Regions from separate parts of the Parashewanella spongiae genome, predicted to be linked through region 2. Evidence: predicted binding sites of a transcription regulator. Region 2 holds the regulator's gene; each other region holds the start of a gene.
The links. Region 2 encodes FliA, which starts transcription of late flagellar genes. Its sites were predicted from a motif close to CTAAAGNTNNNNNNNNNNNNGCCGATA; they were not measured.
Positions count from the first base shown of each region.

Region 1 (7,273 bases), 2.5 Mb from region 2:
ACTAGCATGTCATTGTTGAGATCGCCTGCGTGATTAAGTGCTTCGAAAACCATGCCTCCAGTTAAAGCACCATCACCGATTACTGAAACAATTTTGCGACCAGCTTGTTCTTTTTCGGCGGCAATCGCCATGCCTAAGGCGGCACTCACTGATGTACCTGAGTGTCCAACGCTAAAGGTGTCGTATTCACTTTCTTCACGCCAAGGAAAGGGGTGCAGTCCGTCTTTTTGGCGAATGGTATGCATGCGATCACGGCGAGCGGTTAAGATTTTGTGTGGATAAGCTTGATGCCCCACATCCCAAATCAGCCGATCAAAAGGGGTGTTGTAAACATAATGCAAGGCTACCGTTAATTCGACGGTACCAAGTCCCGATGCAAAGTGGCCACTTGATTTACTTACCGATGTAAGTAAAAACTCCCTGAGTTCTTTGGCGAGCTGTGGTAACTGGCTTTTAGTCAGTTGTCTGAGTTCTTCTGGGGTATTAGCTTTGGCTAGTACCGGAAATTTGGAAATGTCCATGCTCATAATGAGATACTTTGACTGTTGTTATACTCGACGCGCCACAATGTAACGTGCGAAATCTGCAATTAACTGGCTATTGTATGGCAATTTAGTCAGCGCTGATAGTGATTCATTAATTAGCTGATCGGCGGTTTGTTTTGCACCATGCAGCCCTAATAATTGTGGAAAGGTACTTTTATTAGCTTTGGTATCAGAGCCTTGCGGTTTGCCTAACTCTTCGGTTGTCGATGTGATATCTAAAATATCATCTTGAACTTGAAAGGCTAGCCCTACATTTTTCGCAAAAGATCGCAATGATTCCGTTTCTTCATCGCTGGCGTTTGCAGCAATAAGTGCTAATTCAACGGAGCAAGAGATTAATGCTCCTGTCTTTAATGAATGCAATAACGTTAAGGTGTCAATGTCAATGGATTGATCGGTTGAGGCCAAATCAATAGCTTGACCACCACACATTCCAGAATAACCAGCGGCTTTAGATAACACTTTAATCATTCGAACTTGTTGATCTGCGGTTAGGTTATTTTGAGCATCCGCAAGCATTTCAAAAGCCAGTGATTGAAGCGAGTCGCCGGCTAATATTGCCGTGGCTTCGTCAAACTTCACATGCACAGTGGGTTGGCCTCGTCTTAATGCGTCGTCATCCATAGCAGGTAGGTCATCATGGATCAAAGAGTAGGCATGAATACATTCTATTGCAGAGGCGCAGGCATCAAGTTGTTGTGGTTGCACGCCGAGCAATTCACCAACACTGTAAACTAAAAAAGGACGAATACGCTTCCCACCAAGCAAAGCGCCGTGTTTCATTGCAGCTTTTAGATTTGGAGCATCATCAGGTAACTGGTCAAGTCGATTTTTAAGATAATTATTCACACGATTTTGATAATGAACAATTGCATTAGTCAAGGCTGTTTCAGGCACGCTTATTCGCCCTCGTTTTCGAATGGAACAAGCTTGTCGTCAGGCTTTTCATTGAGCAAAATGGATACTCTTTGCTGAGCTTGATCTAATTTGCTTTGACTGTGTCTGACTAGAGTGATTCCATGTTCGAATTGCTTAAGCGCATCATCTAATGAAATATCGCCTTTTTCTAGTTCAGAAACAATGGCTTCTAATGTGCTTAGTGATTCTTCGAAACTCAAATCTGCATTATTTTTAGTCACAATAACATCCTTTGGTTAAAGTGTGACACAAGGTATATCAGGGGGCGTCTGTGGTCAAATTTAGCGGTATGATTCTTGCGCAGTAACAAATTTGTCATTATTTTTTCGAGTGAAAACTTCAAATTGAATTAAACTTGCGCTGAATTTGTCCGATAATAAGAGACAGCTCTTAGAATAACAAAATCTGTTAAAAATCGGCTGGGAATAAAAAAGTGGTTAAATTGTAGATTGGTTGGTTGGATTGTGAACAATTTTAGCTTTTTTGAAGAGGTGTGTAGATTTAATTTACAGTACAATGATCTCGGTTTTTAAAGGTTATACCACAAATTTTTAATTCATCACGAAAAATATTGGGCGAGGGACTGTTGTGGATTTAGCAACATTAATAGGGTTAATTGGCGCGTTTGGTTTCGTGATCGGAGCAATGGTGACCAGTGGTGGCATTGGTATCTTTATTGAAACGTCATCAATTTTAATCGTGGTGGCAGGTTCATGTTTTGTAGTCATGATGAAATTTAACCTAGGACAATTTTTGGGTGCCGTTAAAATCGCCATCAAGGCATTCATGTTCAAACTCGATAAACCTGAAGATCTTATTGAACAATCTGTGAATATGGCTGACGCTGCTCGAAAAGGAGGTTTTTTAGCGTTAGAAGAAGCGGAAATAACCAATAACTTTATGCAAAAAGCCGTCGATATGTTGGTTGATGGTCACGACGGAGACGTGGTTAGAGCTGCGCTCGAAAAAGACATAATATTAACGGAAGAACGCCATAAGTCTGGCATTAGCATTTTTAAGGCTATGGGTGATGTAGCGCCTGCAATGGGTATGATTGGTACCCTTGTTGGCTTAGTCGCTATGTTGTCAAATATGGATGATCCTAAATCGATTGGTCCTTCGATGGCGGTTGCACTTCTTACAACACTTTATGGTGCCATTATTGCTAATATGGTTGCTTTACCTATAGCAGACAAGCTTGAACTGCGAATGGGCGAAGAAATGCAAAACCGAAATTTGATAATGGATGCGATACTTTCTATTCAAGATGGTCAAAATCCTCGAGTTATCGAGAGCTTTTTGAAAAGTTACTTGTCAGAGAAAAAACGCTCCGCTGGCACTGTGGACGGAGAATAACTGGATGGCTAAGGAAGGGTGTGATTGTCCACCACCAGGCGCTCCAATGTGGTTGGCAACATTTGCTGATCTCATGTCGTTATTAATGTGTTTTTTCGTATTATTATTAGCGTTTTCAGAAATGGACGCACAAAAATTTCAACAACTTGCTGGTTCAATGAAATATGCTTTCGGCGTTCAAAATAAAGTTGAAGTGAAAGATATCCCTAAAGGCACTTCTGTTATCGCATTAGAATTTCGTCCTGGCAAACCTGAACCCACACCGATAGAAGTTATCAATCAACAAACCAATGAAATGACAGAGCAGATGCTTAAGTTTCAAGAAGGTGAGGATGATAGTGCAGGCGGCCAGCAAGAGCAAAAAGGCGAGCTACGCGGAGGTGACGCTAGCGCTACGGCTCAAGAAAAGTCAGAAGCTAAGGAAACCGCTGAAGCCCTTGCAAAACAAGAGCAAACCAATGAGCAGTTGAAAAAAATCGCTGAAAAACTGGATCAACACATTCAAGATGGTGCCGTTGAGCTTGAGTCTCTTGGTCAGCAAATTATTATTCGGATCCGAGAAAAAGGTTCTTTCGCTTCTGGTTCGGGCTTCTTACAACCTCGTTTTCGTCCTATTTTGCGGGAAATTGGTAATTTGTTGAAAGATGTTCCTGGGATTATCACTGTGTCTGGACATACAGATCATGTACAAATTAACAATGAGCTCTATCGTTCTAACTGGGAGCTTTCGAGCAAACGTGCGCTTTCTGTCGCCCATGAATTGATTAAAGTCAAAGGGTTCGATGAGTCGAGAATGAAAGTGGTGGGAATGGCTTCGACAGCTTTACTTGTTCCGCCGAACTCACCGGGTAATAGGTCGCGAAATCGCCGCGTTGAAATTGCCATTGAGCAAGGAAAGGCAAAAGAGTCTGACGAGATTCGAGTTGGCGACTTGTAATACCAATTAGGTTAATTAAATGCTCAACTCAGAGCTATGTGTGTGCTCAAAGTACAATCGAAATTGATGAAGACATAGTTGTTACCGACAAACAAAACTGTCGTTATTACATTGCTACGTCAAGACAATTTTGAGAAGTATTCTTTATAAACCAAAGTGAGCACATACAAGCTCCCGAAGGGCAAGGCTATAGGATTCCATTACTGCGTTACAAGCACTTGAATTATCTCGACAAAAGCACTAAGTGCGTTGAGCGCCAGTTTTTTATGGCGGCCGTAGGGAATATAGTACTTCGAGCTTGTGCCTTGCACTGAAACCCTTTGGCTCTTGCTGAGTGAGAGATTAATTACTGTAATTGGTATTATTACTGACATACAAAACTGTCGTTACTACGTTTGTCTTTAAACTTTAATTTTCGAGCCTTGATTTTGTCAGTTTTTAGCGATAACAAATGGAAATGACTAATTGAGGCTTTATTTTTGTGCAACGGAAGAAATTGATGAGTTGCTGGAGGAATGTTGGGGTTGTAAAACAACCGCTCTAAAATCGTCACAAGTTAATTCTGTACGGTCTACTGGATTGCAAACTATCGCACTAGATTTTAATAAATTTCTAATTGCAGTTTTAGAAACTAAGTGCCACACATAAGGATTTTGCCCGCTTCTTATTTCGATGATTTCTTGCTCTTTTTCTTTTTTAAAGTTAGTGCGCATAATGCAGCACTCTGCATCTTCGGGAACTTGTGAGTAATTTATTACTGGCAAGGCGTTAACCATGTCTTTAATATCAGGAATCGTTTTCGGGACTCTTATTCGTCTCTCTAATTCAATCTCTTGATCATGTAGATTTAGTTGTTCGAAAACATCTGAAGAAAGTTGGCGTTTTATTTCTTGAACTATTTGTAATGCCATTGAAGGTGCTGTGTTGCTTAATATAGAGATAAACGTTATAAATTCACCTAAAGACTGAGTTTGCCTTTGGCTCGTTTGGCTTCCTTCGACTGTGAACACTATAGTCAGTCTTCGGTCAAGTTCTTGCCTTAATGGATGACGGCTATCATTAGCAAAAGTAGCGAATAGTGGTGCATTTATAAATGAAAACATTGCAAAGAGTCGATTTATTAAAGCAAGGGTTGGCTCAGCTCTATTTTGATGCTGTGCCAAGATATTAGGGAGATTCTCGTCAGTTGCTAATCTGTCTCCGGCACCGAAAAAATTCCTATGACAAAGTGCAGCTATGGCACTGGCTACTATGCATTCATTTTCATTCACAACTTGCTTTAAACGAATGATGTATCCTTTTTGTACGTAATCTGAGCATTGCTCGCTTGAAATTAACGTTACAGAGAGTTCATTCGAAGTACAGATAAAGCGAACGTGGTAGCCATATGCATAAAATGATCGATGTGTTGCTGCCACTCCTCTAAGCCGTATAGATTGAAGATAACTTTCTTGGAGTTCGGAGCATGTTGGTATCAAGCTATCACTTACTTTAAGTGCTCCTTGAGTCGTCAATCTACAAAATCCTTGGCACTCAGGAGGGACTGGTTGATGATTTACATGATAACGTTCGAATAATTGCGCATTTTCTCTTACTGCAGGTGTGTTTAAGACCCGTTTATATTGTTTATCCAAGCCGATGGTTTGTGATTGAGTATCTGCTTGGTATTTGTAATTTTTTTGAGGATGGCAAGATTTTTGTATTAAAGTGGGGGAAGACATGAACTCATGTATGCTTGAACTTGGTTCAAATATTGATTGAGCATCCTCGCTAGGTACTTCTGACACTGAAAATGTTGTATTACCAAGAGTTAATGACGAGTGTGTGTTTTTTAATCCATGATGGATAATACTGTGATAATAATCAGCTTCAATTTTTTGAGCGGACCAAGTTGAAGTGAAGTCAGAAGATGTGGCCATATTCGCTTGCTTGGATATCATTAACTAAAATGAGTTTATCACTTGCCCAATACTGTTTTTGTTAAATATAGTTCATGTAATATTTAATATCTTCGGGGTTTAATTCCTCGCCTCTTGGGGCGAACTAACTTTGTTTTTTTGTGGTGTACTTGTGGTCATACCTGCGAAGGCCGGTATCTAGTGACTTCATCTAAGTACCTGAAGTTTCCTAAGATTTTCTAGTGCCCAGTTTCAGCACTCTACGGTGTTGCAACTTCGGTTACATAGCTACGGGTATGCGCCCTACATTGCGTCTTGTATAGCACTAAACCTGAACACAATAATTATCAAAGAACTTATCGACAGGTACTTAAACAAGAAAAAGGCGCTAGACTACCGACATAAAAACTGTCGTTACTAGGTTTCGAGTCTCGCTGGAGTGGCGATAACGCTAAACGATACCTCGCCCCTCTGGAACGGGGTGATTCATTTCTTTAGCTTGTTTAAGGCGCAATTTAATCGAGTTTTAGTCATAAAACATAACGATTATTGAAATAACTATTCTCTGCGTTTTAAGGCTTTATAAACTTTCTTCACTCCCTCTTCATCAACTTTTTTACCTAAAAAGTCACTTGTTTTAAGCCCGAAACTGTAGAAGAAAACACGTAACTCTCCATATTGTTCAATATAGCTTTCAAATTTATCGTCATCAGTAATGTCTTGCTCTGCAAAAGCAACGAAAAATTGAAATAATGACTCAATTAATCGACAGCGAAGTACATGTTTTTCTTCGTTCGAATGCAAATCTTCTTGATGATTATGGTAGCTTTGTTTTAACCAGTTTATGGTAATAATACTGGCTTTTGATAATGCTATTCCAAGCGATAAACCGGCTCCCACTTCGCTGGTTACGCCGCCAAGTTTTAGAATATCTCCTGTCACAGAGGCCAAGTCGAAAAAAATCTTGTAAGAGGCACTTATCACTCTTTTACGGCAAACTTTTTTTAGTTCACAAACCATAGAGTAACGCTTAGCTTCTCTTATTACTTCTGGAGACAGGTTTACGAATATTTTTCCATCATAAGCAATGTCATTGAGGGTGTAATAGTTAGTTCTTTGTTCTTCGTCAAGTATGAATGAAAGAATAGCGTGATCAGGAAAATACTCTTGATCTCTTACTTTCATTTCAGATAACTGGGCCATGTAATAAGCATTGTTTCCAAGGTATAGTGAGCGCTGGACAATGTCTATGATGCTTATGACAATACCTAGCCCTGGTATTGCTTTGTTAAGACCGATTGATGCTTTACCTGTTATTTCTAAAATATCCTTAGCGGCAAACAGTACTTTTTGAAGAATTGAGAAAAGAGATTTTGATAATTCGGCAATTAAAGTGAGTAAATCACAGGATTTAGCTATGCCAGACAAAGCAACTTTATCGTCACTTTTGGTGAATTGCTTTACAAGTTGGACAATTTCCAGAGTTACATGTTGAATTTCCTGTAAGCAGGACTGGATGCGGTCAATGGCACTTGCTGACTCTGATATCGTTGAAGCCATTTGCTGCATGTGTGCTGGTAATAAGTTACCAATACCGTCAGATACGGCTGATGTTGTAT
Region 1 is NZ_CP037952.1:1,065,334-1,072,606, forward strand. It holds gene dxs (1-deoxy-D-xylulose-5-phosphate synthase) at 1-527, opposite strand, end outside; gene ispA ((2E,6E)-farnesyl diphosphate synthase) at 549-1,442, opposite strand; gene xseB (exodeoxyribonuclease VII small subunit) at 1,445-1,684, opposite strand; gene pomA (flagellar motor protein PomA) at 2,052-2,819, shown strand; gene E2I05_RS03895 (flagellar motor protein MotB) at 2,824-3,756, shown strand; gene E2I05_RS03900 (hypothetical protein) at 4,230-5,675, opposite strand; gene E2I05_RS03905 (methyl-accepting chemotaxis protein) at 6,213-7,273, opposite strand, start outside.
Region 1: pomA (flagellar motor protein PomA) is a predicted target of FliA. The motif match lies at 1,813-1,839, and genes of this name have one in related genera.

Region 2 (7,273 bases):
TATTAGGGTACGAAGAAGTTCAGCAATTGCTTGATATTTTGCAGAAACAGTCGCCTAAATTGATCGATGGCTTTATTCCTGAAGTGATGGGGCTGGGTACTGTCGTAAAAGTGATGCAAAACCTATTGAATGAAGGTGTTTCAGTTCGTGATCTACGCACTATTGTTCAAACTTTGCTTGAGTATGGCCCAAAAAGCACTGACACCGAAGTTCTGACCGCAGCTGTACGAATAGCGCTCAAACGAATGATTGTTCAAGAGATTGCCGGCCCAGAATCCGAGATGCCCGTCATAACATTGGCTCCAGAGTTGGAACAGATGTTGCATCAGTCTATGCAGGCGACAGGTGGTGATGGTCCCAATATTGAGCCAGGTCTTGCAGAACGCATGCAGAAGTCATTAACAGACGCAGCACAGCAGCAAGAGTTGGTTGGTCAACCTGCCATATTGTTGACATCAGGAATGTTACGCTCAACGCTTTCACGCTTTGTTAAGCATACTATTCCAAGTTTACGGGTGATTTCTTATCAAGAAGTCCCTGATGAGAAACAAATTAGAATTGTTTCAGCCGTCGGTCAGTAGAGGATGTAGCCGTGAAAATAAAACGATTTTTTGCCAAAGACATGCGAACCGCACTTGCAGAAGTGAAAGAAGCCTTAGGTTCTGATGCCGTCATCATGTCAAATAAGAAAGTATCCGGTGGGATCGAAATAGTCGCAGCAATTGATTACGATGAGCCGAAACCAAATTTGCAGCCGAATAAAGAAAGAGTTAAGTCGACGTTCATGGACGTGGCAGACGATCAAGTTTCTTTAGGAGCTAAAACGGTTAAAACAAACCGTAAAATCAATCCTGCACCAGCGGCCGACTCATTAAAAGCACTGCTTGAAAGGCAACAGTCGAAGGTTGATAGCCAACAACAAATTAAAAAGCAAGAGTTGGAGATGCCTGCATGGGCAAGAGGGTTAGAAGCGAAGGCCGAATCAAAACCTCAAGTCACCCATAACAGCTTTGCTCAGCCAAAATTGAATTCAAGTTTGAATTCAATTAGCAATGCGGCAGTCTCAACAGATGAAATGCAAGCGATGAAAGATGAACTGGCTTCATTACGCAGTTTGTTGACTCATCAAGTTTCCAGTTTAATGAGTGATAAAAAACAACAATCAGATCCTGTTGGCGCCATGCTTGAATCTAAATTATTAGAAGCCGAGTTCTCGCCAGAAGTATCCAAACAACTGTCAGATCTAGCGCAGCACTACAAACCTGCGGAATTAGTACAAACTTTACCTCAAAGCTTATCAAACATGCTTGATAATCAAGGTGATGATATTGTTAATCGCGGTGGTGTGGTCGCTTTTGTCGGACCAACAGGTGTGGGGAAAACCACAAGCTTGGCAAAATTAGCCGCACGATTTGCAGCAAAGCATGGTAATGATCAAGTAGCGTTAATTACGATGGATCATTATCGTATTGGAGCCTATGAGCAACTCGCAACTTATGGCAAAATAATGGGCTGCCCAGTGAAGCTAGCTCACGATATGTCAGAATTGGAACAAACACTGTATCAGTTTAGAAGTCGTAAGCTTATTTTGATTGATACAGCCGGTATGGGGCAGCGAGATCAGCGTTTATATCAACAACTTGATAATTTAGCTGCAAATAAACGCATACCAATCCGTAATTATCTGGTATTGTCTGCAACTTCTCAGCGTCGAGTGTTGCAAGATGCGGTTGAATATTTCAAGCGTGTACCAATTGCTGGTGCTGTTTTAACTAAATTAGATGAATCTGTATCATTATCGAGTGCGTTAAGTGTATTAATTGCTAATGACTTACCACTAAGTTATGTCACAGATGGACAACGGGTACCGGAAGACCTACATGTTGCTGACACGATGAAACTCGCTCAGCAGGCGTTGTCAGTCATGGATGAACAAGAACCCGAATTTTTAAGAAAAACGGTAGGGGCAACCGAATTCGCCCATGCATTCGAGTAAAGCTATGACTCAAGATCAAGCAAGCGGTTTACGTATGATGAATCAACCAAACAATGAAAAAGTCAAAGTTATTGCTGTTAGTGGTGGTAAAGGAGGCGTTGGAAAAACCAGTGTTTCTATTAACACCGCAGTGGCATTAGCTGAAAAAGGCAAACGAGTATTGATATTGGACGCAGACCTTGGTCTGGCTAATGTTGATGTCATGCTGGGTATTAGAGCAGAGAAGAACTTATCTCATGTTTTATCTGGCGAATCAGAACTTGATGATGTCATTGTTCGTGGCCCTAAGGGGATAGGTATTATTCCTGCTACCTCAGGTACACAAGCAATGGTAGAGTTAACCTCCGCGCAACACGTCGGCTTAATTCGTGCTTTTAGCGAAATGAAAACTCAGTTTGATGTTTTGATAGTAGATACCGCAGCGGGTATCTCTGACATGGTATTGAGTTTTTCTCGAGCTTCACAAGACGTGCTAATTGTAGTCTGTGATGAACCAACATCAATCACCGATGCTTATGCTCTAATAAAGATTTTAAGTCGTGAGCACGGTGTGTTCCGCTTCAAAATCGTGGCAAATATGGTTCGAAGTCTAAGAGAAGGCATGGAATTATTTGCTAAATTGAGCAAAGTAACAGATCGATTTTTAGATGTTGCGCTCGAGTTAGTGGCCACAGTTCCTTACGATGAAAACTTAAGAAAGTCGGTGCGGAAGCAAAAACTCGTCACCGAAGCATTTCCTAAATCGCCTGCTACAATTGCATATCATGGATTGGCAAATAAAATTATCAGTTGGTCTGTACCAACGCAGCCTGGTGGTCATTTAGAGTTTTTCATTGAACGACTTGTGCAGCGTAATGATGATGAGGATCAAGCGAGTGAATAAAACCGCCGCGTATACAAGTCTTGACGACAAGACGTCGACCATAGAACTGTATGCACCGCTGGTTAAAAAAATCGCGCATCATATGTTAGCGAGGCTTCCTGCATCAGTTCAGCTTGATGATTTAATTCAAGCAGGAATGATGGGGTTATTAGAAGCTTCAGGTAAATTTGATGGTAGCAAAGGTGCAAAGTTTGAAACTTTTGCGGGGATTCGAATCCGTGGCTCAATGTTGGACGAAATTCGCCGCGGAGACTGGGTTCCTAGATCTGTTCATCGTAATCAAAGAATGGTGGCTCAAGTTATTGATAAACTTGAGCAAGAATTAGGAAGAGAAGCAACTGATGTAGAGATTGCAGCAGAGTTAAATCTTCCTTTAGATGAATACCATCATATCTTGAGTGATGTCGTTGCAGGAAAGATTGTCGGTATCGAAGATCTTGGTGTATCAGAAGACGTAATATCGACTGATGATACACCACAAGATGATGCATTTAATGCCATTTCAGATGAACACTTTCAAGTTGCTTTGGTCGATGCTATCAAGCTTTTACCAGAAAGAGATGCATTGGTTTTGTCACTTTATTATGATGAAGCCCTGAATTTAAAAGAAATTGGTGCAGTGCTCGATGTGAGTGAGTCAAGAGTTAGTCAAATTCTGAGTCAAGCGATGATAAGACTTAAAGGCAAACTCAGGCACTGGACCCAAGACTAAATAACGATTAACTAATTTTAAGTTAGCCCTTGGAGGAAACCTTGGACAAGAATATGAAGATCCTGATTGTTGATGACTTCTCGACAATGAGACGTATCATCAAGAACTTGTTGCGAGATTTGGGATTTAATAATACCCAAGAAGCAGATGATGGAACTACCGCACTACCGATGTTGCAAAAGGGTGATTTTGATTTCGTAGTAACAGATTGGAATATGCCAGGCATGCAGGGTATTGATTTACTCAAAGCCATACGAGTTGATGAAAAATTAAAAAGCATTCCTGTGTTAATGGTTACGGCTGAAGCAAAGCGTGAGCAGATTATTGCCGCTGCACAAGCAGGAGTAAATGGCTATGTTGTTAAGCCATTTACCGCAGCAACGTTAAAAGAAAAATTAGACAAAATTTTCGAACGTTTGGGTTGAGCAAGGATAGGCTATGCATGCACAACATACTGGGCTGATAAATCTTACTCAAGCCCAAAATTTGGTTGAGTTGTTATCCGCCGGCGAACAATCACAAGCTGATGCATTACTCAATGAGCTAGTGACGCCAATAAAAAGCGAAATGTATGAAGAAATTGGGAAATTAACTAGGCAGTTACACAGTGCATTGACCGACTTCCAAATTGATAGTCGTATAGTCAAGCTGGCAAATACAGATATCCCTGACGCAAAAGAGCGCTTAAATTACGTTATTGATATGACGGAGCAAGCGGCCAATAAGACCATGGATGCTGTTGAGGAATCGTTACCATTAGCCAATGCATTAATTACAACTATTCAAGATGTTCAACCTTCTTGGGATAAATTAATGCGCCGAGATATCGATCTTAGCAATTTCAAATCACTATGTTATGACATTCAAAATATGATGGAACGTAGCGGTAATGACTCAATTCGACTAAGAGATTTACTCAACCAAATTCTCATGGCTCAAGACTTTCAAGATCTCACCGGACAAATGATCCGCAGGGTCATCGAGCTTGTTCATGAAGTTGAAAGCAGCTTAGTCTCAATGCTAACGCTTTTTGGTGAAAATAATACTGATGACAATATACTGCATTCAACAAACGATATTGCTGCAGAAGGCCCAATCTTAAACGCAGAGCAACGAGAAGATGTGGTTGCAGGTCAGGATGAAGTCGATGATCTATTGTCGAGTCTGGGGTTTTAACAAGGAGTCATTTAAATGACGTTTTCGGTTGATGAAGAGATACTCCAGGACTTTTTAATTGAAGCTGGTGAAATTCTAGAATTACTTCAAGAGCAATTGGTTGATCTTGAAAATAACCCGGACGATTCAGATTTATTAAATGCTATTTTTAGAGGTTTTCATACTGTAAAAGGTGGGGCAGGTTTTTTAAGCTTAACGCCTATGGTTGATGTCTGTCATGAAGCAGAAAATACCTTTGACCTACTAAGAACGGGACAACGGCACGTAACTGCAGAATTGATGGATATTATTTTGCAGTCGGTTGATGCAATTAATTCAATGTTTAGTCAAACTCAAGCTGGCGAGCAACAAGAGCCTGCCGAACCTGAGTTACTTCGAAACTTAAAAATGCTCAGCTCTGGTGAAGCGCTACCAAATGAACAAGCTGCTTCTGAAAGTGATGCTGCTGGAACTGAAGTGGAAGCAGAGCCAGATGTTATCGTTGAGGTCACTTCAGAAGAAGCAGATCAACAGTCAAAGAGTGACTCAATTGACGAGATAACAGATTCAGAATTTGAAGATTTACTTGACGCATTACATGGTCAAGGCAAGGGCGCTACTAACGCGAAAATAAGCCCTACAATTGAAGCTGAGACTCATGGGAATGATGATATTTCTGATGATGAGTTTGAAGCATTACTTGACGAGCTTCATGGTTCAGGCGGGTTTAATTGTGATGTTATTGATACTGAAAAATCAGTAGATAACACTGGCAGTGCTATTGATGAACGTACAGATGAAATAACAGATGATGAATTTGAAAACTTGTTAAATGAACTACATGGCAGCAGTGCTCCAGGTGTTTCGTTGAGTTCAAACCAAAGCACTCAAAAATCCAACGAAAAGCTTGTTTCAGAATCAAAAGCCCAACGAATTAAACCAGAAGTAAAAAGTAAGGGTAGCGTTGAGGCTGTAAAAGCAGCTAAAAAAGATGTGCCAGCTTCGAATAGAGCCATAAGTGCTCCACAGGGAGAAACGACAGTTCGTGTGGATACGGCTCGACTAGATCAAATCATGAATATGGTTGGTGAGCTAGTACTTGTACGAAATCGTTTAGTGAGCTTAGGTGTTAATCGTGACGATGAAGAAATGTCTAAGGCTTTGGCTAATCTCGATCTTGTTACTGCTGATTTACAAGGTGCAGTAATGAAAACGCGAATGCAGCCAATTAAGAAAGTGTTTGGTCGCTTTCCTAGGGTTGTTCGAGATTTGGCGAGGACGCTTAATAAAGACATCAACCTTGTAATGATTGGTGAAGATACCGATCTGGATAAGAACTTGGTGGAAGCTTTAGCCGATCCATTAGTGCATTTGGTTCGTAACTCAGTTGATCACGGTATTGAAATGCCTGATGAACGAGAAGCCAATAATAAGTCAAGAACAGGCACCATCACCTTATCAGCCAGCCAAGAAGGTGATCATATTCTTCTAAAAATCGAAGATGATGGGGCTGGGATGGATCCTGAAAAACTCAAAAATATCGCAATAGAACGCGGTGTTTTAGACGAAGATTCAGCATCCAGAATGACGGATAATGAAGCATACAATTTGATTTTTGCTCCAGGTTTTTCTACGAAAGCCGAGATTTCTGATATTTCAGGTCGCGGAGTGGGAATGGACGTTGTTAAGACGCGTATAACCCAGTTAAACGGTACGGTTTACATCGATTCGTCTCGCGGTGAGGGTACAGTTTTAGAGATTAAAGTACCATTGACCCTAGCCATTATGCCGACATTAATGGTCGATGTGGCTAAGCAGATATTTGCTTTACCACTCACAAATGTAAGCGAAATCTTCCACTTAGATTTGACGAAAACCAATATTGTTGATGGACAATTGACAGTCATTGTTCGTGGTAAAGCCGTACCTCTTTTCTATTTAGAGCAATGGTTGCATCAGACTAGTGCACTTATTCATGGTGATAAACAACATGGTCATGTGGTCATTGTTCAGCTAGGTACGATGCAAATTGGTTTCGTTGTTGATGCATTAATTGGACAAGAAGAAGTTGTCATCAAGCCACTTGGTACCTTGCTGCATGGCACACCAGGTATGGCTGGGGCAACAATTACGTCAGATGGAGGCATTGCGTTAATTCTCGATGTCCCCGGATTGTTAAAACACTATGCAAATAATAAATAACTGCTTATAAATAATAAAAAATAAAGCAGATAGAAATTATCATAGCGATTTCAGTGCTTCTTTACTGATGATGTTAGAAACACTAAAGAGTATCGAAAAGGAATTACATGACTATCAAAGTATTAGTTGTCGACGATTCAAGCTTTTTTAGACGGCGTGTTAGTGAAATACTCTCTCAAGATCCACAACTTGAAGTTGTAGCGGTTGCCAAGCATGGTGCCGAAGCCGTAAAAATGGTGCCAGAATTTCGACCGCAAGTCATTACGATGGACATTGAAATGCCAGTTATGGATGGAATCACGGCCGTTAAAAATATTATGGCCGA
Region 2 is NZ_CP037952.1:3,600,333-3,607,605, reverse strand. It holds gene flhA (flagellar biosynthesis protein FlhA) at 1-581, shown strand, start outside; gene flhF (flagellar biosynthesis GTPase FlhF) at 593-1,996, shown strand; gene E2I05_RS14210 (MinD/ParA family protein) at 2,001-2,879, shown strand; gene E2I05_RS14205 (RNA polymerase sigma factor FliA) at 2,872-3,591, shown strand; gene cheY (chemotaxis response regulator CheY) at 3,633-4,016, shown strand; gene E2I05_RS14195 (protein phosphatase CheZ) at 4,030-4,767, shown strand; gene E2I05_RS14190 (chemotaxis protein CheA) at 4,783-6,948, shown strand; gene E2I05_RS14185 (protein-glutamate methylesterase/protein-glutamine glutaminase) at 7,056-7,273, shown strand, end outside.

Region 3 (7,273 bases), 130 kb from region 2:
TGTACCCATTGCGCGTTGTAGTAGGTATCGAGGTAACGATTTCCTGAGTCGCATAGCAGCGTAACAATCGAGCCTTGTTTTCCCTCTAACTGCATTTCTTTGGCGAGTTTTAGCGCCCCATATAAATTAGTTCCGGTTGATGCACCCGCTTTTCGACCTATTAAGTTTTCTAACCAATGAACAGTAGCGATAGAGGCTGAATCAGGGATTTTTTGCATATAATCGATCACGCCAGAGATAAAAGAAGGCTCAACACGCGGACGACCAATGCCCTCTATTTTGCTTCCACTATCACAAAATAACCTTTTGTCATTGCTGTGGTAATAGTCGTAAAACACTGAGTTTTCAGGGTCGACAACACATAGTTTGGTCTTTATGCATTGATACCTAATATATCGTCCAATGGTTGCAGATGTACCACCAGTGCCTGGACTCATAACTATCCAATTAGGGATGGGATGAGGTTCAAGTTGCATTTGGGTGAAAATGGATTCAGCAATATTATTGTTACCACGCCAATCTGTAGCGCGTTCAGCGTAGGTAAATTGATCCATATAGTGGCCACCTAACTCGTTAGCTAAACGCTCAGATTCAGCATAAATCTCACTGGAATGATCCACAAAATGACATTTCCCACCGTAAAACTCGATTTGTTGGATTTTCTTTTTGGCGATGCTTCTAGGCATAACAGCGATGAAAGGAAGCCCAAGTAAGCGTGAAAAATAAGCTTCAGAAACAGCCGTACTACCTGATGAGGATTCAATAATAGGTCTGCCTTCTTTAATCCAACCGTTGCAAAGGGCATAGAGAAATAACGAACGGGCTAGACGGTGTTTTAAGCTACCTGTTGGGTGAGTGCTTTCATCCTTAAGGTATATATTGATTCCATGTAACGAAGGGATGTCTAGCTTTATTAAATGAGTGTCAGCACTGCGTTGAAAGTCGGCTTCAATTTTTTGAATAGCTTGGCTGATCCAACGGTTAAGCATTTTAAATTCCATCACTGAGTTGATGGCAAATAGCATAAAGAATTGTGATAAATAAAAATAGGATTTTGATCAACGAAACGAGAAAGTGGTGGAGGGAGAAGGATTCGAACCTTCGAAGGCTGAGCCGTCAGATTTACAGTCTGATCCCTTTGGCCACTCGGGAACCCCTCCACTGAATACTTATTCATCTATCATGTGCAAAATGGTGGAGGGAGAAGGATTCGAACCTTCGAAGGCTGAGCCGTCAGATTTACAGTCTGATCCCTTTGACCACTCGGGAACCCCTCCTCAATTTGCGGGCTGAATGGTAGTCATATTTGAACATCATGTAAAGAGGGAAAGATAAATATTATTAAAGTTATTGGTAGAGTGGCCGATTTATTATCTAGTGAATGAATTTTTGATGATTTTTTATGCAGCTTGAGCGAGCGCTAATAAACGAATTAGATACAGGATTGTCGCTTAATTTAGCGACGGTATCGAATCGTCGTAGTGATTTTTCACTGCTACTGGCTCTGATGTCTCAAGATATTAGAGATATGGCGCAGTTTGAGCTTGAGCACTCACAGGCTGATGCTGAAAAGTTAAAATTACGCAAAAAATTTAAGTTGCCTGCCGAAGAAACGTTAATCGCTGATTTATCCACTCAAACTTTACCTGTTGATCACAGTGCAACTTTTCAAGCTCAAGGTGTAATTGAATTCAGATTACAGCAGAACCTTAAACCTGAAGCGATAGTATCTAGAGGGAAATATCCAGCTGATTTTACCGAGGCCATAAATAACTGTGATATTCACGTTTCTCGTAAGATCAATGGGATTGATGGAGACAAAAAATTGAAGTCAGTGCCTTTTATTACACAGTTAGAGCAACAGCGAACAATGAGTAAATTGATTGCTCAAGCGTGATCTAAGTCATCAAAGTTCGCCAATGATTTCTCTATAATTCCGAAATTCAACTTTTCGAAAAATTATAATGAAAGAAATTAAAAACTCCCAATCTATTGATGTTAATGACACTTGCAACACTTGTGGGGCTTTTGTAGATCTCGGTGCCGTTATAAATGAAAACGATACTGAGCTTTTAATCGAGCTTACTGGTGCTGACGCCAATTCTGAAGCTCAGCGATTAGCGACAATTGCGACACAGAATTTTACAAATGTTGATTACAAACTTGATGAAGGGGTAGATAAAGTTAGTTTAGTCATCAAATTTAACGTCACTGCTGAAAAAATGATCTTCCAAATGCAGCAAGGTCTAACCTGATTTAAAAGTCTTGAAGGTGCCAGCCTAGTTTTAGTATGATGATGTTAGTTAAAATAAGAATCATTACTGTTTAGTGAAGTTATGCTTAACATTCTCACAAGGATATTATGTGGAACCTAGAAAGTACCAGTCCATCATAGAGTTAATTGTTTGTTCAGAAGCAAAGCATAAAGGTGATTTTGCAGAAACCTCTGCGTTATCGACGAAGCTGTTGCGTCAACATTTGCAGCTATCAGGAACGAGTATTTGGTTGCTTTCACCATGCCAAACTAAACTCAATTTAATTGCTCACAATGGACCGTTATCAGTGAGTGAATCATCTGATGTTATTCCTCTTAGTGAATATCCAGACTATTTAAATCTTCTTAAAAGCAGCCGGCATATCGATGTCGCTGATGCTAAACAAGATGAGCGCGTTGCAGAGTTAAGAAATCGATATTTAGAACCATTTAATATTGGCTCATTATTAGATATTCCAATTAGAATAAACGGATCTTTAGAAGGAATATTAAACTTGGAGCGAGTTGATATTCAAAAAGATTGGACTGACACTGAAATCTCAATTGCTTGTCAGGTTGCTGATCAACTTGCGTTAACGTTAGCGACTCAACAAAGTTATCGTAAAGACGAATTACTTTCTTTTTTCCAATCGGCTGTTGATCAATCCGATCAAGTCACCATGTTGTTTAACTTAAAAAATGAAGTTGTCGAATTCGTCAATGAAGCTTATGCCAATCTTACTGGGCTTCCCATTAAGTCGTTCCTCAATAAATCTATTTGGAATCTCATTTTATTTAAACAAAAACCTGAATATGGAATGGCACATCTTAATAAGTTAAAACAAGGTGAGACGGTTAGAGATGTCGTAGAGCTTAAACGGCCAGATGGAACTGCAATATGGGCTAAATTTTGTTCGAGACCATTTTTAACTAATACTAATGAGCGTCTTGTACTCGTAAGTATCGATGATTACACGTCTCAACAACAAGCAAAGCAGGAACTAGAAAGAAGAGCGTGGCGTTGTAACTTAACTGGCCTTTATAACCGCTTTCATTTTACTAACGAATTAGAAAAGACCAAATCTGGCAATTTAGTGCTAATTGATATTATTGGCTTTAAACATTTTAATGATACATATGGTCATAGTCGAGGTGACTTTTTACTCAGAGAAACTGCGAGAAGAATGAAACACTTTTCTGAAGCAAATTTGGCAAAAGAAATCGCAAGGGTAGGGAGCGATGAGTTCGCTGTTTTACTGACTGAAACACATTCCGTTGAAGAGTTAGAATCATTTGCGAACAAGTTATATCATCATCTAATGCATCCTATACAAATCGATCGTGAGTCTATTGCTATTAAACCTGCGATTGCTGTTGTGGATATCGCGTCAGTGATCAACTCATTATCTCCATTAGCCAGTGCAGATATTGCCATTCAACACGCTAAAAAGAAGCAAAGTAAGCGAATACAGTTTTTTAATGCGGCTCTATTATCGGCTTTTAAAGAAGATTCAAATATTGAGCATGATCTACATTACGCCATACGTGGCCGTCAATTTGAGTTATATTATCAGCCGCTTATGGATTTAGAGTCACAAGCTTATACAGGCGCAGAAGCACTTATTCGTTGGCATCACCCTCAAAAGGGAGTGTTATATCCGGGTAGCTTTATTGATATTGCTGAACAAACAGGACTAATAAATTTAATTGGTAGCTGGGTTCTTGAATCAGCTTGTCGGCAACTGAATCTCTGGCAGCGCTTTAATTCTGATATGACTATGCACGTGAATGTGTCAGCTAGGCAGTTTTTTAGTGGGAACTTGTTTAATGAAGTGTGGGAATTATTAACACGTTACAAAATCAAACCTTCGTCATTGATTTTAGAAATCACAGAAACTGAGTTGATGGAAGACATCCGTCACGCGACTAGCTTATGTAATGAATTGTCGGAGCTTGGAGTGGGGTTGGCGATCGATGATTTTGGCACTGGTTATAGCTCTATGCGCTATTTAAAACAGTTTCCAATTACGAAGCTTAAGATTGATCGCTCATTTATAACCGATATCGATAGTAGTAAAGAGAGTAGGGAGATTGTGAGTGCAATTATTGCAATGGCAAAAGCATTAAACCTTTCACTGACAGCTGAAGGTGTAGAGACAAAAGAACAAGAGTTCTTTTTAAGTAAACAAAACTGCAATCAGGCTCAAGGTTTCTTGTATAGTCCAGCGTTGAGAGAAGCTGATTTCAATGAATTTTTAGCAAGTTCGATGAATGAAATTCAGGGAGAGGCAATTCATTAGCCTCTCCTAGGAAAATTGCTCTAATGATTTCACTTTGTAGCATAGCCGCCATCTATCACTTGCGAGCTTCCAGTAATAAATTTAGCTTTATTTAAAGCCAAGAGTAAAGCTTGCTCTTCTTTATGGAGCAGACTCTTGTCTACTCCATATTTTTATTGCAATTGCCAATAGCTTCATCATTTCTACAGAGATAAAACCTCAATGGATTGTGATTTATATTTAAAAGATGACAATTTTGTAATCTACAAATTTAAAGGCAAATGAAAATAAACGGTTAACATTTTTCTATGTATTACGTTGCTGTAATCAATCTTGTTTGTGACTTCAGGAATTCGCTATAATCTTGGCTAACCTGCTTTTGAAGAGTGTAGACGAGTTAATTACACTGTTTTCCATTTTTTCTACCAAAAATGCTGCAACTAGACTCACTGAAACCGTTGAGTTTATTCGCTTACAAAACCAAGAGGCTGCAGAAAAAGTTTACCAATGGGGGCAAGTTGTATCAGATTATGAAATTTATCGTGTGAGTGAAAAAATGCATTTGGGCAAATCTGGAACTAAAGAAGAGTGACAATTTCGTCGAGCAATAATTCTATTGAAAGTGAGCATATTACGAAATGAGGTTAGCAAGGTTGTTTCTGAGGTTAAAGCTATCTCTGTTGCTCAATGCCGGACTCAGTTTCTAATGAATGTTCAGCTGTGTGCTAATCACACGGAAATAAGATCAAATGGCCTTGATATATTGGCAGCAAGTGACAATGCTCGAATTGCAGCTGAACAAGCTAATAGGGTTAGGCCAAGGCTTGGGCTAATCAGAGCGTCAAGAATAAATCTACCCCATGAAATTTATATTCCTGCAAATGGTGATAATGATAATGCAATTATTAGCACGTCATATCATATAAGGGAGCTTCTTTGTGCGGACAGATATAAACAAGAGATTAGGTCAGGAAGAGGACATAACAGTTTAAATAGCCTTAATGATGGTGGTAAATTATTTATTATTGGTCATGGAAATTTTGGCAAAGGTATTGGTACTAGGATTGTGTATGGAGCAATGGCCTTGATTCAACAGCTTATACGTGATGGATTAGAGCCTTCACCTGCTCAACCGGTAGTTATTTATTTATTCTCTTGTTGGACAGCAACCCATACTCGAAAAGGCATTGTGGGCGTGGTAAAAGAGAACCGTATTTACGTCGCTTTGCCCGAGTGTTAGCTGCCAGTGGCTTCAATAATTATCAGGTTGTTGGATTTGCTGGCGCGGTACTTGGACAGAATGTTAGTCAGTATTATTGTCATGGTGGCAATCATGATAATGACCAGCACGCTGTTTCTGTAGCTTCAGAAGGGCTTTATAGTGTCAATAATGGTAGCTTTAACCGAATCATAGGACAAGATTGGACGTCTAAGCATTCTTCTAAATATGGATTTAAAAAGCACTCCGTATATCAGGTATATAAAAGGGATCACAGTAAACACTAGTTATCAATCAACAAGATGACATTTTCGTCATCTTGCCACTATTATCATTTTATGACTAAGTTTTGGTGATGTATTTTGTAAAGGATTAACCAGTGTAAATATTATGACAACACTTCTTAAATTTTTTACCACTCCCACAAATGCAAGAATCATTTCTGCTAGGCAGTTCTGTTGATAAATGCTTGCCATCGGTGTAATACCATAAGCCATCCCTCAATACGAAATTCGATTGTTCATAAATAACATCGAGCTTTTTATTTAGATGAAACCAAGCTTTAAAAGTCACTGTACCTGAGTGGTGATCTTGAGAAGATTTTTCTACTTCAAGTGCTATCCAGTTTGGAAGAGGTGGCTGGCTTAAAATTTCAATCGATAATTCACTTCTAAATTCAGGCGCATGTGTATCTAATAAATATTGAAATTCATGTTTTACAAAGGCGCTATAACGTGAACGCATTAGTTGTTCAGGTGAGCTAGCTGTTATTTTACTTATATGAAGCAGTTGGCAACACTGTGTGTATGATAATGATGATCCGCAAGGGCAATGATTACTACTCATAAGCTACTCACATCATGTACTAATAATTTATAGATCATTTTATTTATCAACTTTCAATGTCTTACTGTAGAACAAATTTTTCTTACTTTTTGAATTAAAGTAATACTCTAATTTAGCACGATTGTTCATTTCCATTGACCATAACCATTGGCCATTCTTGGCCTTCTTACTAACGATTAAAAATTTACCTGCAAATTCTGAAACCGGTTCTTCAGATTTTTTGGAGGGTATAAAGCGGATTATGTAATAACCAATGTCAGTAGCTTGTTCATCGGCGATGTCACGGCTCAATAATCTAAATCCGATTTTTAAACGGATATTTTTTTGCTTAACACGATCAAAAAAGCGTTGATAAATGAGTTTAACTTCGTTGCTTCCTTGCAAGATAGGTTGGCTCTTGCCTTCTGAAATATACAAAATGTCTCGATCGTACATTTGATCTATCTGATCAGCATCGAGCTTTTCAAATGACTCAATAAATGATTGGTAGGTTTTGTTTAATTGATTGTTGTATGAGTCTGTTTCTGAAGCAAAAGAAAAATTAACGGAAAAGATATAACAGCTAATAAAAACTAAAAGTAATCGCATATAAATAAATACTGAATGAAGATATGGTAATTATAATGCATTCGTATTCAGTGCTACAGGTATTAATATTTACAAAGTGTGTCGGTG
Region 3 is NZ_CP037952.1:3,474,805-3,482,077, reverse strand. It holds gene E2I05_RS13685 (PLP-dependent cysteine synthase family protein) at 1-989, opposite strand, end outside; tRNA gene E2I05_RS13680 (tRNA-Tyr) at 1,076-1,160, opposite strand; tRNA gene E2I05_RS13675 (tRNA-Tyr) at 1,193-1,277, opposite strand; gene E2I05_RS13670 (VC2046/SO_2500 family protein) at 1,403-1,897, shown strand; gene E2I05_RS13665 (DUF406 family protein) at 1,965-2,255, shown strand; gene E2I05_RS13660 (putative bifunctional diguanylate cyclase/phosphodiesterase) at 2,365-4,554, shown strand; gene E2I05_RS13655 (hypothetical protein) at 4,898-5,125, shown strand; gene E2I05_RS13650 (hypothetical protein) at 5,240-5,773, shown strand; gene E2I05_RS13640 (YchJ family protein) at 6,125-6,598, opposite strand; gene E2I05_RS13635 (nuclear transport factor 2 family protein) at 6,638-7,186, opposite strand.
Region 3: E2I05_RS13670 (VC2046/SO_2500 family protein) is a predicted target of FliA. The motif match lies at 1,342-1,368, and genes of this name have one in related genera.